DNA from 3 places in the Streptomyces marispadix genome. Region 1 is predicted to be linked to each of the others. Evidence: riboswitches for the same ligand, from Rfam matches in the RefSeq annotation. Region 1 holds a riboswitch; each other region holds the start of a gene.
What was found. A riboswitch is a leader RNA that binds a small molecule or an ion and turns the genes downstream of it on or off. The one in region 1 is predicted to bind cyclic di-AMP.

Region 1 (9,472 bases):
CAACAAGAAGCTCGACACACAGCTCGCCGGACTCTCCGCCGACGCCGACGACTTCGCCGACCGGGCCAGCCGTACCCAGGAACGCCTCGACCTCCAGGCACGACAGGAGGCCGAACGCAAACGCAAGGCGAGGGAGGCCGCCCGCAAGGAGGCCCTGCGGCCGAAGTTCGCGCTCCCCGTCAAGGAGCACGGCCTCAGCGCCACCTACGGGCAGGCGGGCCTCAACTGGATGTCCGTCCATACGGGCATCGACTTCCCCGTGAGCGAAGGCACGCCCGTGATGGCGGCGACCGACGGCACCGTCACCACCAAGTACGACGTGTCCTTCGGCAACATGGCCGTGGTGACCGCACCCGACGGCACCGAGACCTGGTACTGCCACCTCAGCAGCACCAAGATCCGCTCCGGTCAGGTCAAGGCCGGCGACACCATCGCCTACTCCGGCACCTCGGGCAACTCCACCGGCCCGCATCTCCACTTCGAGGTGCACCCGGGCGGAGGCGACGCCATCGACCCGCTGCCATGGCTGCGCGGCAAGGGCCTCAACCCCGAGTAGGCACGGCACAAGCCGGTCGCCCGCAGCAGACACACACCCGACGGTCAGACCAGGCCGCTCGGCCCCCGCGGCCCGGACCCGACTGCGCCGCGCGCAGCGGCTCTTGACGCTGTCCCCGCCGCGTGCTCCGCGTCCGCCTCCGCTCCGCGTCCGCCGCCGCTACAGCTTCTCCACCGGTGCGTACCGCAGCAGCAGCCGCTTGGGCTTCTCGCCGCCGAAGTCGATCGTCGCCTCCGCGTTGTCCCCGCTGCCCTTCACCGCGACGACCGTGCCGAGCCCGAAGCTGTCGTGCGTGACCCTGTCGCCGGGGGACAGCGAGACGACGGGACGGTCCGACGTACGCCGCGTAGCGAAGCCGCTCGGCCCGCCGCGCCGCTGAACGCCCCCCGCGGCGCCCCCTCTTACCGCCGAGGACGCCCCGGAGCCGAACCCCGCACCCAGGCCCGAGCCGATGCCTCCGCCGCCGCTGGCGCCGCCGCCTGCCGCCGCTCCCGTGCGTTTCCAGTCGACGTACTGGTCGGGGATCTCCTCCAGGAAGCGGGACGGCGGGTTGTACGAGGGCTGCCCCCATACGCTCCGCAGCACCGACCGCGTCAGATAGAGCCGCTTGCGCGCACGCGTGATGCCCACGTACGCGAGCCGCCGCTCCTCCTCCAGCTCCTTCGTCTGGCCCAGGGCGCGCATGTGCGGGAAGACGCCGTCCTCCATGCCCGTGAGGAAGACCACGGGGAATTCGAGGCCCTTGGCCGTGTGCAGCGTCATCAGCGTGATGACTCCGCTCTCCTCGCCCGCCTCTTCGTCCGGGATCTGGTCGGAGTCCGCGACCAGTGCGACCTGCTCCAGGAAGTCGGCGAGGGTGCCCGGCTCGTCCTCGCCGCGCTCCTGCTCGAACTCCAGGGCGACGGCGGCCAGTTCCTGAAGGTTCTCGATGCGTGTCTCGTCCTGCGGGTCGGTCGAGGACTGCAACTCGGCCAGATATCCCGTCTGTTCGAGCACGGCCTCCAGCACCGTCGCGGGCCCGGCCCCTGACTCGACGACGGTACGCAGCTCCTCCATCAGCACGTTGAACCGCCGTACGGCGTTGGCCGAGCGGGCGGCCATCCCGTACGCCTCGTCCACACGGGCCAGCGCCTGCGGGAAAGTGATCTTCTCGCGGAGCGCGAGTGCCTCGATCATTGCCTCCGCACGGTCGCCGATGCCGCGCTTGGGCACGTTGAGGATGCGCCGCAGCGGCACCGCGTCCTCCGGGTTGGCGAGCACCCGCAGATAGGCCAGTACGTCGCGCACCTCGCGGCGTTCGTAGAAGCGGACGCCGCCGACGACCTTGTAGGGCAGGCCGACGCGGATGAAGACCTCCTCGAAGACACGCGACTGTGCGTTGGTGCGGTAGAAGACCGCGACGTCGCCTGCCCTGGCCTCGCCCGCGTCGGTGAGGCGGTCGATCTCGTCGGCGACGTACTGCGCCTCGTCGTGCTCGGTGTCGGCCACATAGCCGGTGACGGGTGCGCCCGCGCCGGACTGGGTCCACAGGTTCTTCGGGCGGCGGTTCTCGTTCCGCTCGATGACGGCGTTGGCGGCGCTGAGGATCGTCTGCGTGGAGCGGTAGTTCTGTTCGAGGAGGATCGTCGTGGCGTCCGGATAGTCCTCCTCGAACTGGAGGATGTTGCGGATGGTGGCGCCGCGGAACGCGTAGATGGACTGGTCGGCGTCGCCTACGACACACAGTTCGGCACGTTGCGGGGCGGGGCGTTGCCGCTCCTGACCACCCTCGGGTCCGGCCTCGGCCTCGGGTCCGCCCTCGGGTCCCGCCTCGCCGGTGCCCACCAGCTCCCGAACCAGCGTGTACTGGGCGTGGTTCGTGTCCTGGTACTCGTCGACGAGCACGTGCCGGAAGCGCCGCCTGTAGTGCTCGGCGACGTCGGGGAACGCCTGGAGCAGATGGACGGTCGTCATGATGATGTCGTCGAAGTCCAGCGCGTTGGCCTCGCGCAGCCGCGCCTGGTACATCGTGTACGCCTCGGCGAGAGTCTTCTCATACGCCCCGGACGCGGCGCCCGCGAAGTCCTCGTCGTCGATCAGCTCGTTCTTCAGGTTCGAGATCTTCGCGCTGAACGCCTTCGGCGGATAGCGCTTCGGATCGAGGTCCAGGTCCCGGCAGACCAGGGCCATCAGCCGCTTCGAGTCGGCCGCGTCGTAGATCGAGAAGGACGAGGTGAAGCCGAGCTTCTTGCTCTCGCGGCGCAGGATGCGAACGCACGCGCTGTGGAAGGTCGACACCCACATCGACTGCGCACGCGGCCCGATCAGCTCCTCGACGCGCTCCTTCATCTCGCCCGCGGCCTTGTTGGTGAAGGTGATGGCGAGGATCTGCCCGGGGTGAACGCGGCGTGCCGCGAGCAGATAGGCGATGCGGTGGGTGAGCACCCGCGTCTTGCCCGATCCCGCGCCCGCGACGATGAGCAGCGGCGAGCCGGTGTGCACCACGGCCGCGCGCTGTGCCTCGTTCATCTGCTCCAGCAGCGCGTCCGGATCGACGACCGTACGGGGCGTGCCTCCCCTGTGATGCGAGGACGAGCCGCCGGCGCCCGCGGGGCCGGCCGCAGGGCCGTCGTCGGGCCCGATCCCCGCTCCGCCGGGGCCCGTTGGGCCCTCCACGGACGCGGAACCGTCCTGCGCGCGCACGGGCGCGAGGCTTGCCAGGAACTCGTCGTCGAAGAGGCTGCTCATCGTCGAACGAGTCTAGATTGCCGCTCCGACACCGCACGGCCACGTCCCGCACGGGATAACGAACAGATATCGGACGTATCACCTATCGGCCTTCACAGACGCCCCACATCTCGCTACGGTGCCGTGCCAGGCGGTCCGCACCAATGTCCGGCGAAAGCGTCGGCACGGGCCGCCTCCGCCGAATCCGACGGACGTCCGACGGGCCTCCCAGGAGCGCTTCGCCGGAGCCGGGGACCCACCGCGTGCAGCGGAGAACGTGAGACCGCGTACGCACCCGGGGTGAATCGGGAAGTCGCACCGCGGAAGCACCGCGCACGACCCGTAGGGCCGCCTTCCGAGAGCCCGAACCCGTCAGCTAACCCGGTAGGCGGTTCACGGAAGGAGTTGCCGGTCTTGGCGTCCCATCGCAAGCCGCGCACCCGGATACTGAAGTCCGCCTCTAAGAAGCGCGGTGTCATCGGTGTCACCACCGCCGCACTCGCCTCCGTCTCCCTGCTCTCCCAGAGCGCCCAGGCCGCACCGGACGACGGCAAGCCGTCGATCTCCGAGGTCAAGAAGAAGGTCGACAAGCTCTACCAGCAGGCCGAGACCTCGACGCAGAAGTACAACGAGGCCAAGGAGAAGACGGACGCCCAGCGCAAGAAGGCGGACAGATCCCTCGACGAGGCCGCCGAGCGGACCGCGAAGCTCAACGACGCGCGCCGCACGCTCGGCAACTACGCCACGGCCCAGTACCGGACCGGCGGCATGTCCCAGACGGCGACCCTCCTGCTGACCGAGGACCCGCAGCAGTTCTTCCAGCAGTCGCACATGCTCGACCGGATGACCGGCCGTCAGAAGGAGGCCGTCACCGACTTCGAGAAGCAGCGGAAGGCGGCGCAGAGCAAGCGTGAGCACGCCACCGAGGAGCTGGCCTCGCTCGCCGCGTCGCAGAAGGCGCTGAAGAAGAACAAGCAGGAAGTGCAGGACAAGCTCGCCGAGGCACGCAAGCTGCTGTCGAAGCTGACGGCGGAGGAGAAGGCGCGCCTGGCGAAGATCGAGAAGAGGAAGCAGGAGGCGGCGCGCAAGGCCGCCGAACGGGCCGAAGAGGCGCGCCGCGAGGCCGAGAAGGGCGACGGCTCCCAGCCGGGCGGTTCGCAGTCCTCGCAGGTGGAGAAGGTGCTCGCCTACGCCAAGGCCCAGCTCGGCAAGCCGTATGTGTGGGGAGCCACCGGCCCGAACTCCTTCGACTGCTCCGGGCTGACCCAGGGCGCGTGGAAGGCCGCGGGCATCTCGCTGCCCCGTACGACCTGGGACCAGGTCAAGGTCGGCACGAAGGTCGCCAAGTCCGAGATGAAGCCGGGCGATCTGGTCTTCTTCTACGACGACATCAGCCACGTCGGCATCTACGTGGGCGGCGGGCAGATGATCCACGCGCCGAAGCCCGGCGCGGACGTGACGTACGAGGACGTCAGCTACATGCCGTACCACTCGGCGGTGCGGCCGGGCTGAGCCGTCCGCGGGCCCGGCGGCCCTGCGGCCGGGCCCGGATCACCGCCCGGCCAGGGCCCGTTCAGGGCTCTGTCAGGGCTTGGTCAGGGCCCGGTGAGGGCCTGACCGGAGCCCGGTCGAGGGCCCGACGAGGGGCCGGGCAGCAGCGGGACTCCGGAGACCGAGCAGTGCCGGGCCCGGGGGCAGGGCGGGCACGGCGGCTCAACCCTCCGCAGGCGAAGGCGACTTGCAGGCTTCGTCGTCACGTCCACAGGACGGCGACGAAGATGTTCGCCACCGTCAGCGCGCCGACCGTGCCGAAGAGGGACGAGGGCACTTTCTCCTCGTCCCTCTTCACATACACCAGCCCGAGGATCACCACGAGCAGCGCGAGCTTGAGGCCGATCTTTACGTTGTTCACCGGGTCGTTCGCGGCCTGGTTGAGGCCGACGAGGACCATGCCGGTCAGCAGCATGGTGAGCGCGCCGTGCAGCATGCCGGGGACGAACCGGGCCTCGTTCGTACGCATCGCCTTCATCTGGAAGAAGAAGCCGCCCAGCAGGGCCGCGATGCCGATGACGTGGAGCCCGACGAAGACATTTATGAGTACGTCCATGGCCGGAGCCTAGCGACGGGGGCGACGCGCGCCGGGCCCGGGGCCCGTGCCCGAGGCGGCCCCCGGCGACCGGTCGGCGGGGGACTGTCGGTCACCAGCGGACCGGCAGCCGCTTGACCCCCCTGATCAGCATTCCCGGCATCCACGGCAGCGTGGCCTCGTCCGCGTCGCACGTGATGCCGGGGCAGCGCTCCAGCAGCGAGCGGATCGCGATACGCCCCTCCAGCCGGGCCAGCGGCGCGCCCAGGCAGTAGTGCAGCCCGTGCCCGAAGGCGATGTGGCCGCGTGCGTCCCGGCGGATGTCGAAGCGGTCGGGATCGTCGAAGCGCTCGGGGTCGCGGTCGGCGTCGGCCATGGCGATGAGGACGGTCGAACCCGCGGGGATTGTCACCCCGTCCATCTCCACGTCCTCGACGGCGAGCCGCTCGGTGCACGTCTCGACCGGCCCGTCGTAGCGCAGCATCTCCTCGACGGCCCCGTCCATCAGACCGAAGTCGGCGCGGAGATCGGCGAGTTGGTCCGGGTGGGAGAAGAGGGCGCGCATGCCGTTGCCGATCAGGTTGACCGTCGTCTCATGACCGGCGACGAGCAACAGCACCGACATGCCGACGAGTTCGTCGGCGGAGAGCCGGTCGCCGTCCTCGTCCACGGTGTGGATCAGCTTGCTGAGCATGTCCTCGCCCGGATCGGCCCGCTTGGCCTCGATCAGTTCGTCGAGATAGACGGGCATCTCGTCGTAAGCGCGCTTCATCTCCTCGGGATCGGTGCGCGCAACGATCGCGTTCGACCAGCCGCGGAAGACGGTGCGGTCCAGCTCGGGCACGCCGAGCAGTTCGCAGATGACCGTCATCGGCAGCGGGAAGGCCAGGCAGTCGATGAGGTCGGCCTCGCGCTTGTCTCCCGCCGTCATGGCGTCCAGCAGCTCGTCGGTGATCTGCTGGATCCTCGGCGCGAGCCGGGCGATGCGGCGCGGTGTGAACTCCCCCGCCACCAACCGCCGCAGCCGGGTGTGGTCGGGCGGATCGGTCATCAGCATGTGCCGGTGCACGACCTGCGAAGCGTCGGCCTGTGTGACCTGTTCTTCGCTTCCGTGCTTGAGCCAGGCCCGGCTGATCCGCGGATCGGTGAAGGCCCTGCGCGACGCTTCATGTCCCACGACCAGCCACAGCTCGTCGCCGTTCGGACTCCGAACGTGGTGTACGGGCGCCTCGGCACGCAGGGCCGAGTACACGGGGTAGGGGTCGCGTACGAAGTCCGGGCTGAGCCGGGTCAGTTCGACGATGCCGTCGGCCGTCATGGTCTTCCCCCCTGTCGACGTCCCGCGCACGCTAACGTCCGGGCTCAGCCCGTAAGAACCACGATTCAGGACAATCTCCGCCCTGCTCGGCCGCCCCCGATCGGTCCCGACTGACGTATCGCTGCTGCTCCAACTGCGAGCCTGCGTACGGCAGTCGAGGCGAAGCGAAGGGTGCGGCCGACCGCGAGGGAGGCATGCGGATCACACAGGCCCCCCGGTCGCCACCCTTCGTCCACCAGCCACACTTTCTTCTCACACAGCCGGGTGACGAAGGGCGGCCGAAGGCCGACCTGCCGCCGCGACCCCCGTTCACGTAGGGCACAATGCGCCTTTCACGAACGGTGTTTGAAAGGCGGGTTGCAAGTGGCCGTGGACACTGCGCGGGACGGCACGAGCGGCGACGGCGGCAAGGGCGACGGCGAGAGCGGTACGAACGAGGAGACCGTGCCGGTGCAGAAGTCCGCCGCCCCGGGCGCCCGTTCATCCGCCCGCCCGAGTACCCGCTCCAGCGCACGGCCGGGCTCCCGCTCACGCTCGCACTCCGGCGAGGACTCCGGTCGCAGCTCCGGAGCCCACTCCAGCGGCTGCACCTGCGGCGACTGCCCGATCGGTGCGCGCGAGGGCCATCGGCAGGCACTGGAGGAGTTCCACCGGCGCCGCGCCGAACTCGCCGCGGGCGAGGGGCTTCCCGCCGCCCTCGCCCACTCGTCGGGCGCCTCGCGCCAGTGGGTCTCCGACGAGTTGACACGCGCCGCACGTACGGTCTCCGAACGTGCCCGCGAGGAAGGCGCGATGCGCCTCGCCTCACTGTGGCGGCACACCGTCACCGCCACCTGGGCGGCCGTCGGGGCCCTCCTCGTCGGCCAGTTGCTCACGGCGCTCTTCGTGGGCTGGACGGTCGCGCGCACCGCGGCGCTGATCGCCGCCGTGGCCGCCGCGGGCGTCGTCTCGCTCGCGGCACATCTGCACCGTGCACGCGGCGGTGCCCTCGCCCCCCTCATCGGCGAGGACAACAGGCTCTCCACCTCCCGCACGGTCGCGGGCGCCTGGGTCGTGCTCGCCGTCTACGACGTACTCGTGCTCGCCCTCGAACTCGCGGGCCGCTCCGGCAGCGACGAGCGCCGCGACCTCATCGAGGGGCTCGAACTCTCAAAGGGCGCCGGGCTGTTGACAGTGCTCGCACTGAGCTGCGCCATCGCGGTCTTCGTCAGCCGCACCGTCACGGTGCGCGTGCAGCACCAGCGCCTCCAGAAGGTACGGGCCGACCGGCCGCGCGCCTCCGACCTGCTCACCGACGACGCCGGGCGCGGCTCCTTCTGCGACGTGCAGTACGTGCTCGTCAGCGGTGTAGCCGTGGTGTTCGCCGCCGTGCGCCTCGCGCGGCAGCCGGACCAACTGCCCGATCTGCCCTGGGGCCTGGCGCTGCTGGTGGTGATCTCGGCGGCCACGTATCTCACGGGCAAGTACGCCGAGGGCGGCCGTCCCGTGGTGCTGTCGGTCGTGAGGGCACGGGAGATCGGCGATCTGCACGCGCCCATCCGTACGGGCGACGACATCGAGATCCGCGGCGCGGGCTTCGTACCCCCGGGGGCGGGCGCCCCGGACCGGCTCTCCCGGATGGTGGTCCGCGTCGGCGCCGTGCATGTACCGGTACCGCTGATCCCGGCGTCCGGCGGCTTCTCCAACCCGACGGACGCGACGCTCACCGTGCCGGTCCCGGTGGAGGTCGAACCGGGGCGGGTCGACGTCCAGGTCGTCACCGCGGCCGGCGTCGAGACCAACCGCTACCCGATCGACGTCGCCGACTGACGCCCGCTGGCACGCCCGTAGGCACCCGCGTCCGGCGGGTTCGCCCCCTATGTGACGAATGCGCCCTCGGCTGGGCGGTCTTGGCCACGCGGACTGTGACTTAGATCGTTCAGACGGGGTGTACGTGCGGCCATGGCCGCGTACCGTAGCGACCCGACTCCAGCCGAGCCGAACGTACATGCGGCAGAGGCGGCAACTACGGAAGGTGGGACGTGTCATGTCTCTGGCGGATCAAACCAGGACGATCGGCGGCGACGTGCCGGTCAGCGGTCCCCCCGGCAGTCTGAGAGCCAGGGCGTCGAAATACGCGCTGCTCCCCCTCCGCCTCTTCCTCGGCATCACGTTCATCTACGCGGGTCTCGACAAGCTCGTCCTCAACAAGGAGTTCCTCTCCGGCAAGGGCGGCGACTCGCTCGCCACCGTCCTGGAGTCGTCGCACGACGCCGCGGCGATCCCGGCCATGATCGAACTGGCGCAGAACGATCCCAAGGCGTTCGGCATCGCCATCGCCGCCGGTGAAATCGCCGCGGGCCTGGGCGCGTTGGTGGGTCTCTGGACGCGGCTGGCCGCTCTCGGCGGCATGCTGATCTCGCTGAGCCTGTGGCTCACGGTCAGCTGGCAGAACGACCCCTACTACTACGGCAACGACCTGCCGTACATGATGGCCTGGGTCCCGCTGATCTTCGCGGGCGCTTCGGTGCTCTCCCTGGACATGGCCTACTCCAAGCGGCGACGGCGCAAGGGCAGGCACATCTTCGGCTGAGGTCGGAGTCGTCGCGGCTGGTGGGTGAGCCGGTCGGCGGCGGGCAGCGGGCGGGTGGCGGGTGGCTTTTGGCAGATGTCGGATGACAGATGACAGATGACAGGTGACAGGTGACAGATAGCCGTCGGCAGCGTGTGACGGTGCGCGCCGAGGTCGGCTGCGGCACCGCGCCAGTTGGCAATTGACGGATGGCAGACGACAGATGTCAGTTGACGGATGTCGGATGACAGCGGA
Region 2 (9,472 bases), 2.6 Mb from region 1:
CGACCGCGGCCCCCGCGCGGAGCCCCGCCCCGGCACAGGCGCAGGCGCGGAGCCCCGCCCCGGCAGCGGCGGCGGCCCCGGTGAGAGGCCGGGTCCCGGACCGGAGGACCACGGTCTGCTGGCACCCGCCCGTGCGGGCTCCGCAGCCGAGTCCGCCACCGGCGACGCCGCGGTCCTTCAGGCCCTGCTGGACGCCGAGGCCGCGCTGACCAGGGCCCAGGCCCGGCTTGGACTGGCGCCCGCGGAGTTCGCCTCGGCGGTCACGGACGCCGCCCGCGCCGACCGCTTCGACGTACGCGGCCTGGCGCTGCGCGCACGCTCCGGCGGCAATCCGGTGATTCCCCTGGTGGCGGACCTGACGGACGCCGTGGGGCCGGACGCCGCGCCGTATGTGCACCGGGGCGCCACCAGCCAGGACGTGCTCGACACCGCGCTGATGCTGGTCGCAGCCCGCACCCTGGACGCCGTACTGCCCGATCTGGACCGTACGGCGCGCGAACTGGCCGTCGTCGCCGCCGAGCACCGCGACACCCCCATGCCGGGGCGGACGCTGACCCAGCACGCCGTGCCGACGACCTTCGGCCTGAAGGTCGCGGGCTGGCGCAGCCTCGTACTGGACGCATACGACCGGCTGTCGGCGGCACGGGCGGCGCTCCCCGTCCAACTGGGCGGCGCGGCGGGCACGCTGGCGGCGTTCACCGCTTACGCCGAGGCCGGGGGAGGCACGGTTGCGAGCACGGGCGCGGGAGGCGGAGGCGGCGACGGCTCCCGGCCGAGGACAGGTCCCGGCAGCCACGGCCCCGAGAAGGAGTCCTCGCACGGCGCGGCGCACGGCGTCCCCGCCACCGACCTGGGCCTTCGCCTGCTCGCCGCCTACGCTCGCGAACTGCCGCTCGCCGAACCGCCGTTGCCGTGGCACACCCTGCGCACCCCGGTCGCCGACCTCGGCACCGCGTGCGCGTTCGCGTGCGGTGCCCTGGGCAAGTTCGCCGCGGACGTACTGGTGCTCTCACGCAGCGAGATCGGTGAGGTCGCCGAGGGCGGCGGGGGCAGCTCGTCCGCCATGCCGCACAAGACGAACCCCGTGCGGGCCACGCTGATCGCCGCCGCCGCACGGCAGGCCACCGGCCTCGCCTCGACGGTGCTGTCGTCGCTGGCAGCCGAGGACGAACGGCCCGCGGGCGCCTGGCACGCCGAGTGGCAGCCGGTACGCGAACTGCTGCGGCTGACGGGCGGGTCCGCGCACTCCGCGGCCGAACTCGCCGAAGCGCTCCAGGTGTTCCCGTACCGCATGCACGAACATCTCGCCCTCACCGAGGGGTTGATCGTCAGCGAACGCTTCACCGCCGCCCTCGGACCGCTCCTCGGCCGTGCCCGCGCACGCAAGCTCCTCGACGCCGCCTCCCGTAAGGCCGTCGACGAGGGCATCACGCTGGACGAGGCGCTGGAGGAGGAAGAGCCCGCCCTGCGGGAGATGCTCTCCCAGGAGCGGCTGCACGATCTGACGGACCCCACGCGGTACACGGGCTCCGCGGCGGCCCTCACCGATCGCGCGCTGCGGCGCGGGGGCCGGGACCCGTGCATACGGCGGGGGCGGGCCCGGGAGCGCAACCGCAGGGACACCCGGAAGCGGAGCCGGGATCAGATCGAGGAGCGCATCCGGCCGAAAACGGGGCAGAAGACCGGAGAGAAGACGGGCCGGGCCACCGGACAGCACACCAGGCCGAGCACCCGGCGCAGCCCCCGGACGTGCCTCCGGCCGACCCCCCGGCGGATCAGCGCACGGCCCACGACACCGGAGAGCGGTGAAAGACCATCGGCAACGGAATCCCATCTCCCGCGTCGCCGGACGGCGCACGCGACCCCCGCAGCTCACGCAGCTCACGCAGGCCCGGAGACATCACCGTGACCGCTTCCGTCCCGTTCGATGCCGTGCCGCTCCCCCACCACCGGCTCGACGGGCCCGCCGACGGCAAGCCGATGATCCTCGGCCCGTCCCTGGGCACCTCGCTGGCCGTCTGGGAACCCCAGCTCCCGGCGCTGATCCGCAGCCACCGCGTGCTGCGCTGGGACCTGCCGGGCCACGGCGCCTCGCCCGCCGAGCCGATGGCCGGTTCGTCCAGCGAACTCATCCCCACCGACGGCACCGCCACCGTCGGCCACCTCGCCGAACTGGTGCTGCGCACCGCCGACGCACAGGGCTGGGACGAGTTCGCCTACGCCGGTGTCTCGCTGGGCGGCGCCGTCGGACTGCACCTCGCGGTCCACAACCCGGAGCGGCTGACCTCGCTCTCCGTGGTGTGCTCCTCGGCCCGCTTCGGGGAGCCGTCCGCGTGGCGCACGCGTGCGGCGGGCGTGAGGGCGCACGGCACCGAATCGATGATCGCGTCGCGGCCTGGCGTGTGGTTCGGCCCCGGGTCCGAGTACGAGAGCACCCCGCACGGTGCCGCGATGATCGAGGACCTGCGCTGGACCGACGCCGCCGGGTACGCGGCCTGCTGCGACGCCCTCGCGCGCTTCGATCTGCGCGACCGGCTCGCCGAGGTGACGGTGCCGACGCTCGCGGTCGCCGGCGGCGCCGACCCGGCCACCCCGCCCGAGCACGCCCGTGAGATCGCCGACGGCATCCCGGGCGCGAAGCTGATCGAGGTTCCGGGTGCCGCTCATCTCGCGAACGCCGAGTGCCCTGATCCGGTCACCGCCGCGCTGGTCGTACACCACGACGGGCTGCCCGAGCAGACCGACCGGCAGTGAACGGGCGGGGGAGCGAGCCGGTGCGCATGCCATGCGGATGGGCCGTGGGGGCGCCGGCTGACGGCCCTGAGCCCCGTTCGCGCCTCGGTCCCGGTGACGGTCACGGTGGCGGTCGCCGTCGCGGTCCCGGTCGCGGCTCCCGTATGGGACGGCTCCCTCGCGCGGTACGCCCGCCCGCCATACGCTGAACCGCATGAGCTGGACAGCGCGCAGCATCCCCGACCAGAGCGGACGCACCGCTGTGGTGACGGGCGCCAACAGCGGGATCGGCTATGTGACCGCCCGCGAACTGGCGCGGCGCGGCGCCCGCGTGGTGCTCGCCTGCCGCAGCGAACAGCGCGGCGCGCTCGCCCTCGACCGGCTGATGTCCCAAGTGCCCGAGGCGCGTGCCGAGTTGCGTCTGCTGGACCTCGCGGACCTGCTGTCCGTACGGGACTTCGCCCGCACCCTGCCCTGCGAACGGCTCGATCTGCTGATCAACAACGCGGGCCTGATGGCGGTGCCCTACGCACGTACCGCCGACGGCTTCGAGATGCAGTTCGGCGTGAACCACCTGGGCCATTTCGCCCTCACCGGGCTGCTGTTGGAACGTCTGCTGGCGGCACCGGGCGCACGCGTCGTGACGGTCGCCAGCATGGCCCATGTGCTGTCCAACATCGATATGAGCGACCTCGGCAGCGAACGCCGCTACCGGCCCATGGCGGCCTACGGCGCGTCGAAGACGGCGAATCTGCTCTTCGTGCGGGAGCTGGCACACCGCGCCGACAACAAGGGGCTCGACCTGACCTCCACCGCCGCCCACCCCGGCTATGCGAGGACCGAGCTACAGACCAAGGGCCCACGACTGGCCGGGCAGCCGCGGCGTGAACGGATCACCAAGCTCGTCACCGACGCCGTCGGGGCCTCCGCCGACCAGGGGGCGGCACCGGTGCTGTACGCGGCGACCGCACCGTACGTACAGAGCGACTCGTTCTACGGGCCGCGCATCCTCGCGGTACGGGGCGGCCCGGGATCGGCCTGGCGGGCGCCATGGGCGCGGAACGACATCGCGGCCGGGCAGCTCTGGGCGGCCTCGGAGCGGCTGACGGGAGTGACCTACCGGGGGCTGTGAACGAACGCGCGGGCGCCGTGAACGGGCCCCGGGGCCTTGGTGTGCGGGCAGTGCGTCGGGCATGGTTTCCTGCGTCCGGACCGGACGGCCGGGATGCCCAGCCGCACGGGCCGCACTGATCGCCGGGACCGCTACGGGCCCAGCCGCCCACAAGGCCGGAATGTCCCCGGGTTCCGCGATTCGTACGATTCGGCGCTCAGGTCGCATTCGCCCCGTTCCGAACATGCGTGTCCCGTAGATCCCGTACATGCGCACACGACCAGCCTGCCGTCGCGGAGAGAGGAGAGGAGGCAGCCGTGATCCGAGTGCTCGTCGTCGACGACGACTTCATGGTGGCCCGGCTGCACAGCACCCTCGTCGAACAGGTGCCGGGGTTCACGGTCGTACGGGCCGTGCACAGCGGCAACGACGCCCTGGCGGCGGTGCGCGAACTCCGGCCCGATCTCGTGCTGCTGGACATGTACCTCCCCGACGTGCCCGGCCTGGAGGTCCTGCGCGAGCTCCGCGGTACGGCGGCCCCCGACGAGAGCCCGGACGTGCTGGTCGTCACGGCGGCGCGGGACGCGGCGACGGTGCGGGGCGCCCAGCGCGGCGGGGCGGTGCAGTACATCATCAAGCCCTTCGAGGGGCAGCTCCTCAGGGAGCGGCTGAGCCGGTACGCGGAGCGCCGCGCGGAGCTGGCCGCGCTCCACGCTCCCGAACAGGACGATGTCGACCGGCTCTTCGCGGGTGCGCCCGGCGAAGCGGCACCGGACGGCACGGACGGGGCCCGCACCGCCACGGGCACGGCCGACGCAGCCACGGCCACGTCCCCGCACCCCGCGGCCCCCGCGGCCCACACCCCGGCCCGCCTGCCCAAGGGCCTCACCGAGCAGACCGCGGAGCTGGTGCGCGCCACCCTCGAGGCCGCCGGCGGCAGCTCCGGCCTGTCCGCCTCCGAGTGCGCCGAGCGCAGCGGGCTCTCGCGCGTGAGCGCCCGCCGTTATCTGGAGCACTTCGTCTCCCTGGGGACCGCCCGCGTGACCCTCCGATACGGCACCACGGGCCGCCCGGAACGCCGCTACCACCGCGTGGACGCCCAAGAGGAGACATCGGGGTCCGCGTGATTCGCGCCACAGGCAATCAGTGACCAGAGTCACAAAGCCATTGCCGCCCGTCGGGCCGCATTCTCAATTCCCTTGCTTCGCAAGGACTATGGAGCATCAACCGGTGCCGACTGCCGGCCAATTCCGGTGATCTTCCCTCTCCTCGGTGCACTCAGCTTTCTTGTGAAGACGATTTTCTTCTGATTAACGTGCAACCCCACCGCGTCTCCCGTGCGGTGGTCCGCTGCCGGGACGCCTAATCCTGCCGCCCAGCGGCGGAAAACAACGCAATCCCAGCCCGGCAGGAGCGGGGGACCCAAAGTAAGTGCCGCGCGTTCCGCACCCAAGGTGCGCACGGCTAGGGGTGAAGCCGTATGCGAATGCCCCCTCGCATTCGCCGCGGCCGGGCAACTCCAGCCCGAATCCGACAGCTCACCTCGCAGGCGCAGGAGAGGAACAGCCCTATGTCCGGACGCGGTCGACACCGTCGTCAGCCCAATCGCCGTATCACGCGCAGAATGTCGCGCACTTCCCTCGCCATTACCGCCGGCGGTGCGGGCCTCGCCCTTCCGTTCGTCGGTACCGGCAGCGCTCACGCCGCCTCCGTCGACACCTGGGACAAGGTCGCCCAGTGCGAGTCCTCGGGGAACTGGTCCATCAACTCCGGCAACGGCTACTACGGCGGCCTCCAGTTCAGCCAGAGCACCTGGGCCGCCAACGGCGGCACGGAGTACGCGCCGCGCGCAGACCAGGCCACCAAGGAGGAGCAGATCAAGGTCGGCGAGAAGGTGCTCGACAGCCAGGGCGCAGGGGCCTGGCCGTCGTGCGGCCCGAAGGCCGGGCTCGGCAGCGACAGCGCGGCACCGGATCTCTCCTCGGACTCCGAGAAGGCCAAGCCCGCGGCGAAGCAGAAGAAGTCCGAGAAGGGCGACGACGAGCAGTACACCGTCGCGACCGGCGACACCCTCGCCGCGATCGCCCGCGAGCACGACACCGAGGGCGGCTGGCGGAAGCTCTACGAGGCCAACCGCAAGACCGTCGGATCAGACCCCGACCTGATCCACCCGGGCCAGAGGCTCGCCCTCTCCGGCGAGGCCCAGGACCAGGGCGGCCAGCCGCAGGGCGGCGGGGCACCGCAGGCCGGCGGCACGCACACGTCCGGTTCGAAGTACGGGAACACCCTCGACGGATGGATCCGCGAGGCTCTCGACATCATGAAGTCGAAGAGCATTCCCGGGACTTACGACGGCATCAAGCGGAACATCATGCGGGAGTCCGGCGGCAACCCGAACGCCGTCAACAACTGGGACATCAACGCCCAGAACGGCACCCCGTCCAAGGGTCTGCTCCAGACCATCAAGCCCACCTTCGACGCCTACCACGTCGAGGGCACGGCCGACAGCATGACCGACCCCGTCGCGAACATCGTGGCCGCGTGCAATTACGCGGCGGCCAGGTACGGCTCCATCGACAACGTCAACGGACCGTACTGACGCGACCGTTCGGCGGAATCCGGCTCCTCGGGACCTGCCGGACGATTCAGTGGTTCGCAAATTCGCGCCGCATTGCGGCCCGCCGTCGGCGGCCGTCCACGGGAACATTCCGGTGGACGGCCGCCGACGGCTTTCATTTGCCGCCACAGATACGGCGAAACCGATACGGCAGTACCTCTGCCGCGGTACCGCTACGGCAGCGCGGGGAGAATCACGAGGTCGATTCAGGGCTGCCGGGTTTCAAGGATGAAAGCCAGGACTGGAAGTCAGGGCTGGAAGACCTCGTCGGCCTTCACCGCGACTTCCAGAACCACCGGCCTTGTGCTGTGGGCCAGTTCGGGCAGCAGTGCGTCCAATTCCGCGAGCAGTTCCGCATGTCCGGTCACGCGCCGCGCGGAACATCCCAGTGCCTCCGCCATGCCGGAGACACTGACCTCTTCGAAGTCCGGCCATGGCGCGGTGTCTTGGTGCTTCTCCGCGAGCCGGTCCATTATCGCGTAACGGCCGTTCGCGAGAACGACGAATACGACGCCCACCCGGTATCGCGCGGCGGTCCACAGTGCCTGAATCTGATACAGCGCCGACCCGTCCCCCACGACCGCCACCACCGGACGCTCCGGCGCCGCCATGCGTACGCCGACGGCAGCGGGCAGCGCGAAGCCCAGCGCGCCCATCGCCGCGCTGAGGAACCCCAGGGGGCGCCGCGCGGGCACCAGGGCGTGAAGGTCAGGGCGGCTGGACGGGGTCTCCTCCACCAGCACGGTCTCAGGGGGCAGCCGCCGGGCCAGCTCCGCCAGCACATGCGCGGCCCGCAGCGGCTCGCCCTCCGCGGGAGGCTCAGGCGGCGCGGCCCTTCGGTTTCGGGATGCCCCGCCCCGACGGGACCGCTCGCCGCCCGTACGGCCGCCCCCGCTCGTACGGCTGCCGTCCACGGAGTCCGCCAACGCCGCGCAGAACGACGGCAGTCGGGCCACCACCGCGAGCTGCGCCGGCGCCCGGTGCGCCTCCGCCGGGTCGTCGGTGACGAGGACGATCCGTGTGCCGGGCCGTACCAACGGGCCCTCCTCGTACGGATACTGGCGGAAGACCGGTGCCCCCACGGTCAGCACCAGGTCGTAGGGCCCGAGGGTCTCTCTCAGCCGGGTGCGGTCCGCCGGGAGGTGCCCCGCGAAGAGCGGATGGTCCTGTGGGAAGCCCGCCCGCGCCCCGAACGACTCCTGCCACACCTCGGCCCCGGTCCGCTCCGCGAGCCGCGTCAACGCCTCCCACGTCCCCGGGTGGTCGGCCCCGGCCCCCACGACGAGCCCCAACGCGGAGGCCGCGCCCACCAGTTCGGCCACGTCCCGTACGTCACCGGGGTCCGCGGCGTCGGAGAGGCGCAGCTCGGCCGGTGCGGGAAGCGGCAACTCCTCGGCAGGGCACGCCCAGTCGTCCATGGGGACGATCACCACCGCCGGGCCCCGCAGCGTACGGGCGGCGTGCGCCGCCCTCGCGATGGCTCCGGGCACGTCCTGCGCACGCGGCGGCGTCTCCGTACGCACCGGATGGTCGCCCGCGAGCTGCTCCAACCGCCCCGCGAGGAACGGCTCCTGTACGAGATGGCGCCGGTCCTGCTGCCCTACGACCACGACGAGCGGCGCACGGTTGACCCGCGCGGTGCACAGCGCGCCCACCGCGTTGCCGAGGCCCGCGGTGGTGTGCAGCAGCGCGAGAGCGGGCGCGTCACGGGCGATGGCGTAGCCGGTGGCGGCACCGACGACGGAGCCCTCGTGGAGCGCCAGTACGAAGCGGATGTCGTCGGGAAGCCCGGCGAGGAACGGCACCTCCGTGGAACCGGGATTGGCGAACACGGTGGTCAGGTCGTATCGGCGCATCACGTCGAGCGCCGCCTCGCGGACGGTGGGCATTGCCGTGCGGTCCTCCTGTCGCCGGTGCCGTGCGGGACCACCGATGTCGATGCGGTCCTCCGCCGTAGTGCTGAACGCCGCGCAGGGCCTGGGCTGTCGGGCGCCGGGCCCCTGCGGGGCGCTGCGCTAGATCTCGGCGGGCGGCCGGTAGCGGACCTGCGTGAGGATGCCGAATCCGACGACGACGATCGCCGCGTCCATCCACACCGCCGCCGTCCAGCCCCCCGTGCTGTCACGCAGCACACCGCTGATCGCCGGGGAGAGCACGGCGCCCATCTCGCCGATGAGGTTCTCCATCCCGAAGGCCGAGCCACGCAGCCGCGCCGGTGCCAGCTCCGCGGTCAGCGCATGGCCGACGGGCTGCAACGCGTTGAAGAACAGGCTCGCGGTGAACAGCAGCAGACCCATGATCCAGAGGGACGGCTCGGCGGCGGCGCTGAGATACCACGCGAAGGCCACCGTCAGCACTGCCTGGATGCCGGTGAAGGTCAGCATCATGCCCTTGCGTCCCCAGCCGCGCCGCAGCCCGTAGTCGGAGAGCCAGCCGCCCGCGGGGAAACCGAGGATGCCCGCACCGGCGTTGAACCCGGCGGTCAGCGCGGCGTTCATGAACGACGAGTGCGCCGCCCCGGCGACGATGGAGACCGACCAGAAGCTGAAGAACCACAGGTTCCACAGGATCGCGATGTTGCAGACGTAGAGCAGGAACAGATCGCGGTTCTTCACCACGGGCCCGATCTCGGTGCCCTTGCGTGCCAGCGCGAAGAGCACCAGCCCTACGGCGAGGGCGACTTCGAGCAGCGCCACCCACAGCTCGGACAGTCCGGCGCCGGTGCCCAGCCAGTAGACGCCCATGACGAGGGCGAGCGAGACGGCGGAGTACGCGCCGAGATGAAGGGTGGCGCGGGCCGTGCCGGAGAGGGTGAGGTGCTCGCGGAACCACCATGCGACACCGGCGCCCACGATCACCGTGCCGAGCCCCAGCACCCAGAAGACCATCCGCCACGCCTCGACCTCGTCGAGGAACACCTTCCCGAACTCGACCAGTTCGGGCGTGAAGACGATCGCGATGGTGATGCCCAGCGACAGCCCGGTGATGACGACGCCCATGGCGAGGCTGCG
Region 3 (9,472 bases), 1.2 Mb from region 1:
GCGCGGGGGCTGTAGACGCGGCCGAGCGCTTCGGAGTCATATCGCACGGGAATCCGCAGCGCACTCACGAGCCTCATCAGCCGCCCGAACGCCTCTCTTGGCATCGTGGCCTCCAACACCCGTGGCGTGCCTGCCAGTTCGGCGGCCCGCTTCCCCACGTGGTGCACCTTCACATGGTCCCGGTGACCGTAACCGCCGTGGGCGTCGTAGCTGAGCAGCAGATCGGCGCCCTCTTCACGCAGCACGTTCGCGAGCCTGCGTGCCGCTTCGTCGGTCTCCGCCCTCACGAAACGCGTCCTGTCCGGCGGATCGGGATAGAGCACGGCCCCATGCCCACTGTCCGCATACCCGAGATGCACCACCCGCGCCGCCCCGAGCACCCGCGCGGCAGCCCTCAACTCCCTCATGCGCGGCGGCTCTTGGTCTCCCGGCGCCTCCCCCATGAGCCCGTCGGTTGCGACGACGATCACGACCCGATGCCCTTCGGCGGCGGCCCGCGCCAATGTGCCGCCGGTGAGCAGCACTTCGTCATCGGGGTGGGCGTGGAAGGCGACGAGGGTCGGCATGAGGGTCATTGTGGGCCGGGCGCTTCGGGGATGTCGGCGCCCGACGACGATACGGGGCCCGACGAAGATACGGGGCCGTCATGCGCGTCGCTCGCCATCCGGCGTGGGCGAGAGCGTGTTCGCCCGGTGCGACGCCGCCCCTCCCCGCACGGTCGGCCTGTGGTGGGCGCCCGGCGCAAACGCCGCAACTGTCCCGGGCGGGCGCGTGTTCGCCGACCGTAGGCACTGCGGTCTGGGACAATGCGGGGCGTCCGGGACAGTACGAGAGGTACGAGAGGACGGTCCGCGATCGTGGACGAAGAGCTGCTCGCACTGCTCAGCGAGCACAAACTGGGCGTGCTGGTGACGCTGAAGAGGGACGGGCGGCCGCAGTTGTCGAACGTCAACTACACCTATGACTCGGCCCGTCGCCTCATCCGCGTATCCGTAACGGCCGACCGTGCCAAGACCCGTAATCTGCTGCGCGATCCGCGTGCCAGCTTCCATGTGCGCAGCGACGACGGATGGGCCTGGACGGTGGCCGAGGGCGACGCGGAGCTGACGCCCGTCGCCGCCGATCCGCAGGACGACACGGTCGAGGAGCTGATCGACGTCTTCCGGGCGATCCAGGGCGAGCATCCCGACTGGGACGAGTACCGGTCGGCGATGGTCGCCGACCGGCGTCTCGTCGTACGGCTGCGGGTGGCACACGCGTACGGGCAGCCGCAGCGGTCCTGATCCGGTCGCGTACGGCCCCTTCGGCCGCCGCGGCCGAGCGGTGCCCGCACCCTACGCCGACGCGTCCGTCAGCAGCTTCGCCTCCTCCGGGCTCAACTCGAAGTCCGCGAGGGCCAGTAGCGGTGTGAGCTGTTCCAGGGAGCGGGCGCTGGCGATGGGGGATGTGACCGTGGGGCGGGTGAGGAGCCAGGCCAGGGCGATTGTGGCGTGGTGGACGCCGCGGGAGGCGGAGAGCTGGTCGAGGGCGGTGAGCACGCGTCGGCCGCGTTCCGTCTCCAGGTACTTCGACGCCCGTTCGGCACGGGGGCTTTGGGCCGCCGCGCCCGCCGGACCCCCGGCCGTGCCCCCCGGACCGGCCCCGTCCGGGCGGTACTTGCCCGCCAGGAACCCCATCGCCAGCGCGAAGTACGGCATCACCGCCAGCCCGTGCCGGTCGGCGACCTCCGCCAGCGGGCCCTCGTAGGTGTCGCGGGAGACCAGGTTGTAGTGCGGCTGGAGCGCGGCGTAGCGGGCCGTGCCGGTGCCGGTGCCGCCGTCGGTGCTGTAGGCGAGGGAGGCTTCGAGGCGTTCCGGGGAGATGTTGGACGCGCCGATCTCGCGGACCTTTCCGGCCTTTACGAGGTCGTCGAGGGCGCCGATGATCTCCGAGACGTCGACGGACTCGTCGTCGAAGTGCGTGTAGTAGAGGTCGATCCGGTCGGTTCGCAGGCGGCGCAGCGAATCGTCGGCCGCCGCCTTGATGTTGGCGGCTGTGAGGCCCTTGCGCTCGGGGTGCGCGCCGACCTTGGTGGCGATGACGAGGTCGTCCCGATTGCCGCGTGCCGCGGTCCAGTTGCCGATGACGGTCTCGGAGTCCATGCCGCCGGGAACGCCGAACCGGGCGCCGGAGTAGACGTCGGCGGTGTCGATGAAGTTGCCGCCGGCCGCGGTGTAGGCGTTCAGCACGTCGAAGGAGGAGGTCTCGTCGGCGGTCCAGCCGAAGACGTTGCCGCCGAGGCACAGCGGGGATACGGACAGCCGGCCGAGAGGGCGGCGGGAGGCGAGGCCGCCGCCGCTCGCCACGTCGGGCGATTCGCCGGTCGCGTCAGGGGAGTCGTACTCAGACATGTGCCGACCGTAGCGCCCGTGTGCGCGTCCCGGCAGGCACGGAGGCCGACGGCCCTGGTGTCGGGGGGTGGTCCACCAGGGCCGCCGGGGCATCGGGTGCCGGGCGACGCGGCCGTACGCGGGTCCGTGAGTGGAGTACGTACGTGGAAGCCCGGACGGGGCGGGCCCGCACGGGGCACAGCCCGCAAGGGGCGGCCCGCATGGAGAGGGCCCCCGTCCGCCGCCGCCTCGTCCCCTCCTTTGTGTGCGCCGAGGGGCATGGGTGAGTTGCGCGTGTTCCAGGCACCCCGACGGTGCGAGGCGGCGGCGGCGCGACAGGTCATCGCGTCGGCAGTACGAATGTGCAGATGTGAGATGCGGCGACGCCCGGGGAGGGGCGGATGCGCCGCTGCGGGTACGCGAACCGGCTTGCGTACGGGTGCGGTTGCGGATCGTCGCGGGGCCTGTGCTCGGGTGTGAGCCGCCGAGCACCGGACCGCGGACGCGGGACTCCGCGGATACGGAACTCCTGCCGCCGGAATCCGTGATGCCGTCGTCGCAGGCGGTGCCGCTTGTGCGAAGCCTTACGGCGGCCGGGCTCAACTGTGCGGGCCCGGCCTCCGGTTCGCCGCCGGCGTCAGAGCGAGAGGCCCTTGCCCCGCAGCCACGCCGCCGGGTCGATCGCGTCGCCGCCGCCGGGGTGGACCTCCAGGTGCAGATGGGCGCCTGTGACGTTCCCGGTGGAGCCGACGCGGCCGATGAGTTCGCCCGTACGGACCTTCTGGCCCGCGGAGACGTTCATCGACGACTGGTGGCAGAACCAGAGTTCGGTTCCGTCGTCCAGTTTCAGGATCGTCCGGTAGCCGTACGATCCCGCCCAGCCTGCCTCCTTGACCGTGCCGGAGTGGATGGCCCTGATCGGCGTGCCGGAGGAGGCCGCGAAGTCCGTGCCGGTGTGGCCGTTGACCCACAGACCGCCGGACTCGCCGAACTGGGAAGTGAGTTGGTAACCGGAGACGGGAAGCTTGAAGCTCTTTGCGAGCTTGGCGAGGCGGGCTTCCTCGGCCTTCGCCCGCTCGGCGGCGTCCTGCTTCCTCTCCGCCTTGGCCGCCTTCGCCCGTGCCGCGTCGGCCGCCTTGTCGACGGCTGCTTCGCGTGCCGAGGCTTCGGCGGCGTTCTGCTGCTGCTGGGCCTGCTGGAGGATGCGGGAGCGCAGTGCCTCGCCCGCGTCCGTACGGCCGGCCTGGGTGTCGCTCTCGGTCAGCGCCGCCTGTGTGAGGGGCTGACCTGCGACTGTCTCCTCGGAGCCGCCCGACAGCAGCTTGACGCCGGGAAGGTCCTTGGCCTTGTCGGCGGCCGCTGCGACATCCGGCATGGAGATGGCCGTCGACGGCTTCTCCTGCGCGGTGGCCATGCCGCCGGCGCCGACTGCCGCGATCATGCCGACGCCGAGCACCGCGCCGCTGCGGGCCATGCTGCCGCCGCGCTGCTTGGCGAGCTTGTGGCGTCCGCGTACGGGGCGTACGGAGTCCTCGGTCGGGTTCCACTCCTCGTAGGAGGGGGAGTCCGGGCCGAAGGCGTCGGGTACGGGCGGCACGGAGTCGGGTCCGAACTCGTACTTGCCGTACTCGGACGTCCCGAAGTCGTGCTCCTGGACGCCGAATTCGTGGGTGCCGAACTCGTGAGCAGCGAACTCCTGCGTGCCGAACCCGCCGGTGGCGAACTCCTGCGTGCCGAACTCATGCGTGGCGTAAGGCGCTTCGTGTCCGGGGACGGTGTCGTACCCGTGGGGCCCGCCCTCGTGACCTTGCGTCTCGTACACCTCGGTCAGCTTCGAGGCGTAGTCGTCGTAACGGTCGTACGAGGAGCCGAACTGCCGGTGGTACGCGCCGTCGTCGCCGGATGAGGAGCCGTAGTCGCCGGATCTGCCGGACTCTTCGTCGTCGAGATACGGGTCGTACGTGCCCTCGGGGGCATGCCTGTTGGACGCCACGGGGGCGTTCTCCTTTCCTTCCTTCTCGCCTACCGGGTTAGCTGACGGGTTCGGAGCAGGAAGGTCTCCTACGAACTGCCCGCCCGTGGGCGGAACTTGTCGATTCACCCCATCCCCGCCTTGTGAGTGGCAGGGGGTGGTTCCCCGGTTCCTTTGGTGCAGCGATATCGAGTTGTGGCTCGGGATGGTGCACTTTCAGGATTCGGCGACGGCGCACGGAGCCGTCTCTCGTGACGGCGGTGACGACCGCGCTGCGTTATGGAACGTTAATAGAGCGGCGACTGTGATTCCAAGCGGTTCCGGCGAGATTTGTAGCCGCGTGACATGCAGTTTCCCGGACAGTAGGGGCCAATTGGGACACGCGGTCACCCAGGCCGGTACGTGCGGTCGCCGTGCGTGACCGGTGAACCGCCGGTGAAGAGGCGTCAGTTCGGCGCACATGTCGTTCCATGGCACTCCGGATCGCCGCTACGGGCCGCAAGCGGAACGAGACGGGGGAAACGGGACGAGGAGGCGGGGTCGCCGGACGACCCCCAGGGGCACCCGGTACCCAGACCCGGCCCGCGCACCCGGCCCGCGCACCCGGCCCGGAACGCCGACAGAGGAGCCCGGGTTCGGAACACCGACAGACGAGCCCGGCGGGCAGAGGCGCCACGACCCGGCGACGCTCCGGCTGTTTGCTCCCGCTCCTGACGGGAACCGGGCGGTATGTCCTATTCACAGAAGCTGCTTGCATGTGCCGGCGCCCTCCGCGCCGTGCTGCCCCATCCCGAGCGGCAGGGACGGGTGCTGACCGCCATCGAGAAGACCGAGCGCGACACGCGGCTCGATCCCCCGCTCCAGGGAATCCAGCGGGCCGTGCACGCACTCCCCCTCAGCGAAGAGGACCGCGACGCGCTGCACGGCCACTGGCTCGGCCATCCCGTGCATCCGGCGCTCGTCCAGATCCCCATCGGCACCTGGCTCTCGGCGGCCGTACTGGATCTGATTCCGGGCAAGCGGCGGCACTACGCGCCCGCGCTGCTGATCGCCACGGGCCTCGGCGCCGCCGTACCCGCCGCCATCACCGGATGGATCGACTGGGCCGAGCTGCGCAAACCGCAGATGCGCGTAGGGCTCGTGCACGCGCTCGCCAACACCGTCGCCATCTCCTGCTACATGTCCTCGCTGGGCGCACGGCTTCGCGGCCGTTCCCTGCGCGGCCGGATGCTGGGGTTCGCCGGGCTCACCGCCGTCGGCATCGGCGGCACGCTCGGCGGTCATCTCGCCTACCGGCAGGCGTCCGCCATCAACCACGCCGAGGACATCTCCGTGCGTACGGAGCCGGGTTGGCACTCCCTGGGCGCCGCCTCGGATCTGCCCGTCGGAGAGGCGGTGCGGCGGACCGTCGGCGGGACGCCGGTCGTCGTCGTAAGGGAGAGCGGAGGCGCCGTCCATGTGCTGGCGGACCGGTGCAGCCACATGGCCGGGCCGCTGTCGCAGGGCGAGATCAGCGACGGATGTGTGCGCTGCCCGTGGCACGGAAGCGTCTTCCGGCTGTCGGACGGCTGGAACGTGTCCGGTCCGGCGACCTCCCCGCAGCCCGTGTTCGAGACGCGGCAGAGCCAGGGCCAGGTGGAGGCGAGGCTCGCCTGACGCTCCCCTGAAGTGACGGGCGGGCGCGGAGCGTGGATGCGGAAGCCGCCCGCTCGCACCGGTGTGTGAGCTGCCCTCGCCGCGCCTCGCCCGCGTACCAGCGCCTACGGCGCATACTTCCGCGGTCGGCCGCCCCTGCCCGTGCACGGCGAGCCGGATCCGCACCGCCGGCGGAGACTGGGAAGAGGCCGGAGCAGGAGCGGCGGCCCGGCCCGCCCCGTGGAAGGGAACGGACGAACGTGAACACGGGAGGCAGGGGCAGCGGGGGAGACCCGGCGGCCGAAGGCCGGAGTCCCTCGGGTCCGACGGGCGTCCCCGGCGTCGTGCGGGGGCGTCCACCCGGCGCGGAGGAGATGCGAGACTCCGGGCTGCTGCGGAGCCTGGGCAGCATGCGGAGCAGAACGCCCCGCAGCAGCTCGCTCACCGCACGTCTGTACCGCACCCGCCGCGTCGACTGGCTCCCCCGCTGGGTGAAGGCGCTGCCGCCGACGCTCGTGGTGATGGCGCTGGTGCTGGAGCTGGTCACGCCGACGCGCTATTCGTTCGCGTCGTTCCTCACCGCAGCCGTGGTGCTCGCGGCGCTGCTGACCCGCCCGTCCGCGACCGTGGCCATCGGCGCCCTGTCCGTCGCCCTCCTCACCGGCATGCATCTCGCCCTGGAGGACGTCTATCCGGACAACATCACCGGGCCCATCATCACGCTCGTACTGGTCACCGCGTTCTCGACGCTGCTCGCGATGATCCTGGAACGTACGACCCTGCGGCTCGTGCAGGTCAACGCCGTCGCCGAGGCCACTCAGCGCGCACTGCTGCGTCCCCTGCCGGAGCGGCTGGGTCCGGTGCGTCTGGCGGGGGTCTACCGCGCGGCCGACGAGGCGGCCCTCATCGGCGGCGACCTCTACTGCGTGAGATCCACTCCGTACGGGGTGCGCGCCGTGATCGGGGATGTGCGGGGCAAGGGAATCGGCGCGACCGAGGGCGTCGCCACGATCACCTCGGCCTTCCGTGAGGCGGCCATGACGGCGGCGACGCTGGCGGAGACCGCGGACCGCATCGAGGCGGCCATGGCCATGGACCGTGAGGACATGGAAGCGGGCGGCAGCCAGGCGGTGCCCGTCGCGGGGACGCCGAGCGGCTGGTCGCAGGAGTCGTTCGCGACGGCGGTGCTGCTGGAGTTCCCACCGGAGGGCGGGGTCGTACGGGTGCTGAACCGGGGGCATCCGCCGATGTTCCGGCTGGGCGGCCCCGACGGGGTACGCAGGCTGAACCCGGAGCCAGCCCTGCCGCTCGGCTTCGGCGATCTGTCGCCCGGGGCGCAGCCGGAGGAGGCGTCCTACTCGCTGGCCGACGGCGAGACGCTGGTCGCCTACTCGGACGGGGTCGTCGAGGCCCGCAGGCGCGACGGGACCTTCTATCCGCTGGGCCCGCGGCTGGCCGAGCGCTACGGCGACGGGCACGGCTCCCGCATGTTCCACGAGGACGGGAACGCGGCCGGAGTCGAACCGGCGGAGATCGTCTCCTACATCCACCGCGACGTCACGAGGTGGGCCCGGGCGATCAACGACGACCTGGTGATCGTCGTCTTCCAGCACATGCCCGGCGATGCGGGGGCGCGGCAGGCGCCTCCCGGGGGATGAGGCGGCCGGGGCGCGCACCGCCGGGTCAGGGCGCGCATCGCTGCTGCGGGTGCGGACACGAGCGCGCCCGGGGGAGCCGTGCGACGGCTGCCCCCGGGCGGCCCGGGTGCTCAGCGTGCGGATCGCGCACCTTTCGCAGGGTGCGCAGAACGCTCACCCCGCGCAGGTGCGCGGAGCGGCGCCCGCCAGGGGCGGGTGCGCGTCAGTCGCGCTCCGCGCCCTCCGGAAGCGAGCGGAGGTTGAGCTTCGGCGTCTCCTGCTCCAGCGACCAGTCGAGCATCTTCTTCGCGTCCGGGTAGCGGTCGGCGCTGTTGAGGATCACGCCCACGACCGAATGCCCGTTGCGCTCGGCCGCGAAGACGAGGCACGGGCCCGCCTTGGAGCCGGTGCCGGTCTTGATGCCGATGACGCCCTTGTACGAGCCGAGGAGCCGGTTGGTGTTGTACCAGGTGTAGGTGCGGCCGTTGGTCGCCTTCTGCTTCGTCGACGTGGACTTGGCGACCTTGCGGATGTTGGTGCTGCCCAGCGCGTACTTGCCGAGCTTCGCCATGTCGCGGGCCGTCGAGTGGTTGTGGCCCGTCTTCGAGATGCCGTCGAAGGAGTCGAACTCGGTGTTCTTCATGCCGAGTCGGTCCGCCTTGGCGTTCATCTTCGCGATGAAGTCGTCGGCGCGCGCCGTGGTGGAGCCGCCCTTGCCGACCGCGTCGGCCAGTGCGTACGCGGCGTCGCAGCCGGAGGGCAGCAGCATGCCGTAGAGGAGCTGGCGCAGGCTGAGCTTGTCGCCCGTCTGCAAGTCGGCGGTGCTGCCGCCCCACTTGGAGACGTAGTCGCGGTACGCCTTCTTCACGGTGACCCTGCGGTCGAGGTCGACACCGGAGCTGACCACGACCGCGGCCGCCATGACCTTGGTGGTGCTGGCCATCTCGCGCTTGGTGTCGGAGCCCTTGCCCCACATCTCCTCACCGGACGAGGCGTCCAGCAGGAACGCCCCCTTGGCCTTGACCCCGGAGGGCCCGGCCGCCTGCGCCGAATAGACGAAGGGCCCCGCGGCCAGTACGGCTCCCGCCGCCACCGCCACGGCACCTACTCGGCGCGCCCTCTTGGATACACGAATCAACTCGAAGCTCCATCGTCCGCGGGGCTGCCCGGCCTTCCACTGGAGTGCGGAGGGCCACCCCGGAAAAAGTCTGTTGTTCCAAGGACATCGCTGCGCCCCGTTCGGTTGCAGAGGACCGTCCCGTACGTCGGTGTTCACATGTTCACGCCGTCGCCCGCCGGCGTCCGCTGCCGCTCCCCCGGCCGGCGCCCGATGAGGGGAGCCCATGTGGAGGGGCGGAGAGAGCAGACGGACAGCGTGAACAGCACGGAAAACACGAACAGTCGGGCCGTCCCCGCGCTCCCGACTACAGCAGCGCTCCGGACGGGCCCACCCCTCACGGGGCGGAACGATCCTCGCGGGCGGCAGCACCCGGGGCATGGGACGCCGCCTCGCCCGCGAACTCACGGCGGACGGAGCCACGTTGCTGCCGCACGGACGGGACCGTACACGAAAGGGGCATGCCGCCGCAGATTTGCGCGACCGGCACACATATGCTCCGCGAACGCGGCCGGAAAGGCGGCGTCGCCCCGCACGCCCGGGGCCCAAGTCGCTTGCTCCGCCCGGCAGTTCGGCCCGGCAGTTCGGCCCGGCAGTTCGGCCCGGCGGCTCGGCCCGGCGGCTCGGCCCAGAAGTTCGGCTCCCGGCCCGGGGTCGTGCCGTGGGGCTGCGCCCGGTGGTTGCGCCCCGGCCGTTCAGCCGTCCGTTCAGACCCTGGAGCGCTGAGGGATCGCGTCGCCCG

Region 2: another riboswitch for cyclic di-AMP. It lies ahead of MMA15_RS27810 (transglycosylase family protein); the one in region 1 lies ahead of MMA15_RS17660 (C40 family peptidase).
Region 3: another riboswitch for cyclic di-AMP. It lies ahead of MMA15_RS12415 (M23 family metallopeptidase); the one in region 1 lies ahead of MMA15_RS17660 (C40 family peptidase).

Annotation. Positions count from the first base shown of each region.
Region 1 covers NZ_JAKWJU010000002.1:4,188,110-4,197,581, reverse strand. The annotation lists gene MMA15_RS28260 (M23 family metallopeptidase) at 1-556, shown strand, start outside; gene pcrA (DNA helicase PcrA) at 716-3,283, opposite strand; cyclic di-AMP (ydaO/yuaA leader) riboswitch at 3,493-3,669, shown strand; gene MMA15_RS17660 (C40 family peptidase) at 3,677-4,774, shown strand; gene MMA15_RS17655 (hypothetical protein) at 5,016-5,369, opposite strand; gene MMA15_RS17650 (cytochrome P450 family protein) at 5,461-6,666, opposite strand; gene MMA15_RS17645 (hypothetical protein) at 7,273-8,475, shown strand; gene MMA15_RS17640 (DoxX family protein) at 8,693-9,238, shown strand.
Region 2 covers NZ_JAKWJU010000002.1:1,612,614-1,622,085, forward strand. The annotation lists partial or broken gene MMA15_RS06935 (class-II fumarase/aspartase family protein) at 116-1,564, shown strand; gene MMA15_RS06940 (alpha/beta fold hydrolase) at 1,906-2,754, shown strand; gene MMA15_RS06945 (oxidoreductase) at 2,948-3,865, shown strand; gene MMA15_RS06950 (response regulator) at 4,162-4,971, shown strand; cyclic di-AMP (ydaO/yuaA leader) riboswitch at 5,227-5,409, shown strand; gene MMA15_RS27810 (transglycosylase family protein) at 5,415-6,443, shown strand; gene MMA15_RS06965 (thiamine pyrophosphate-dependent enzyme) at 6,710-8,350, opposite strand; gene MMA15_RS06970 (MFS transporter) at 8,477-9,472, opposite strand, start outside.
Region 3 covers NZ_JAKWJU010000002.1:2,977,767-2,987,238, forward strand. The annotation lists gene MMA15_RS12400 (PIG-L deacetylase family protein) at 1-566, opposite strand, end outside; gene MMA15_RS12405 (PPOX class F420-dependent oxidoreductase) at 807-1,283, shown strand; gene MMA15_RS12410 (aldo/keto reductase) at 1,335-2,390, opposite strand; gene MMA15_RS12415 (M23 family metallopeptidase) at 3,007-3,966, opposite strand; cyclic di-AMP (ydaO/yuaA leader) riboswitch at 4,374-4,536, opposite strand; gene MMA15_RS12420 (Rieske (2Fe-2S) protein) at 5,071-5,997, shown strand; gene MMA15_RS12425 (PP2C family protein-serine/threonine phosphatase) at 6,387-7,634, shown strand; gene MMA15_RS12430 (D-alanyl-D-alanine carboxypeptidase family protein) at 7,837-8,748, opposite strand; gene MMA15_RS12435 (APC family permease) at 9,438-9,472, opposite strand, start outside.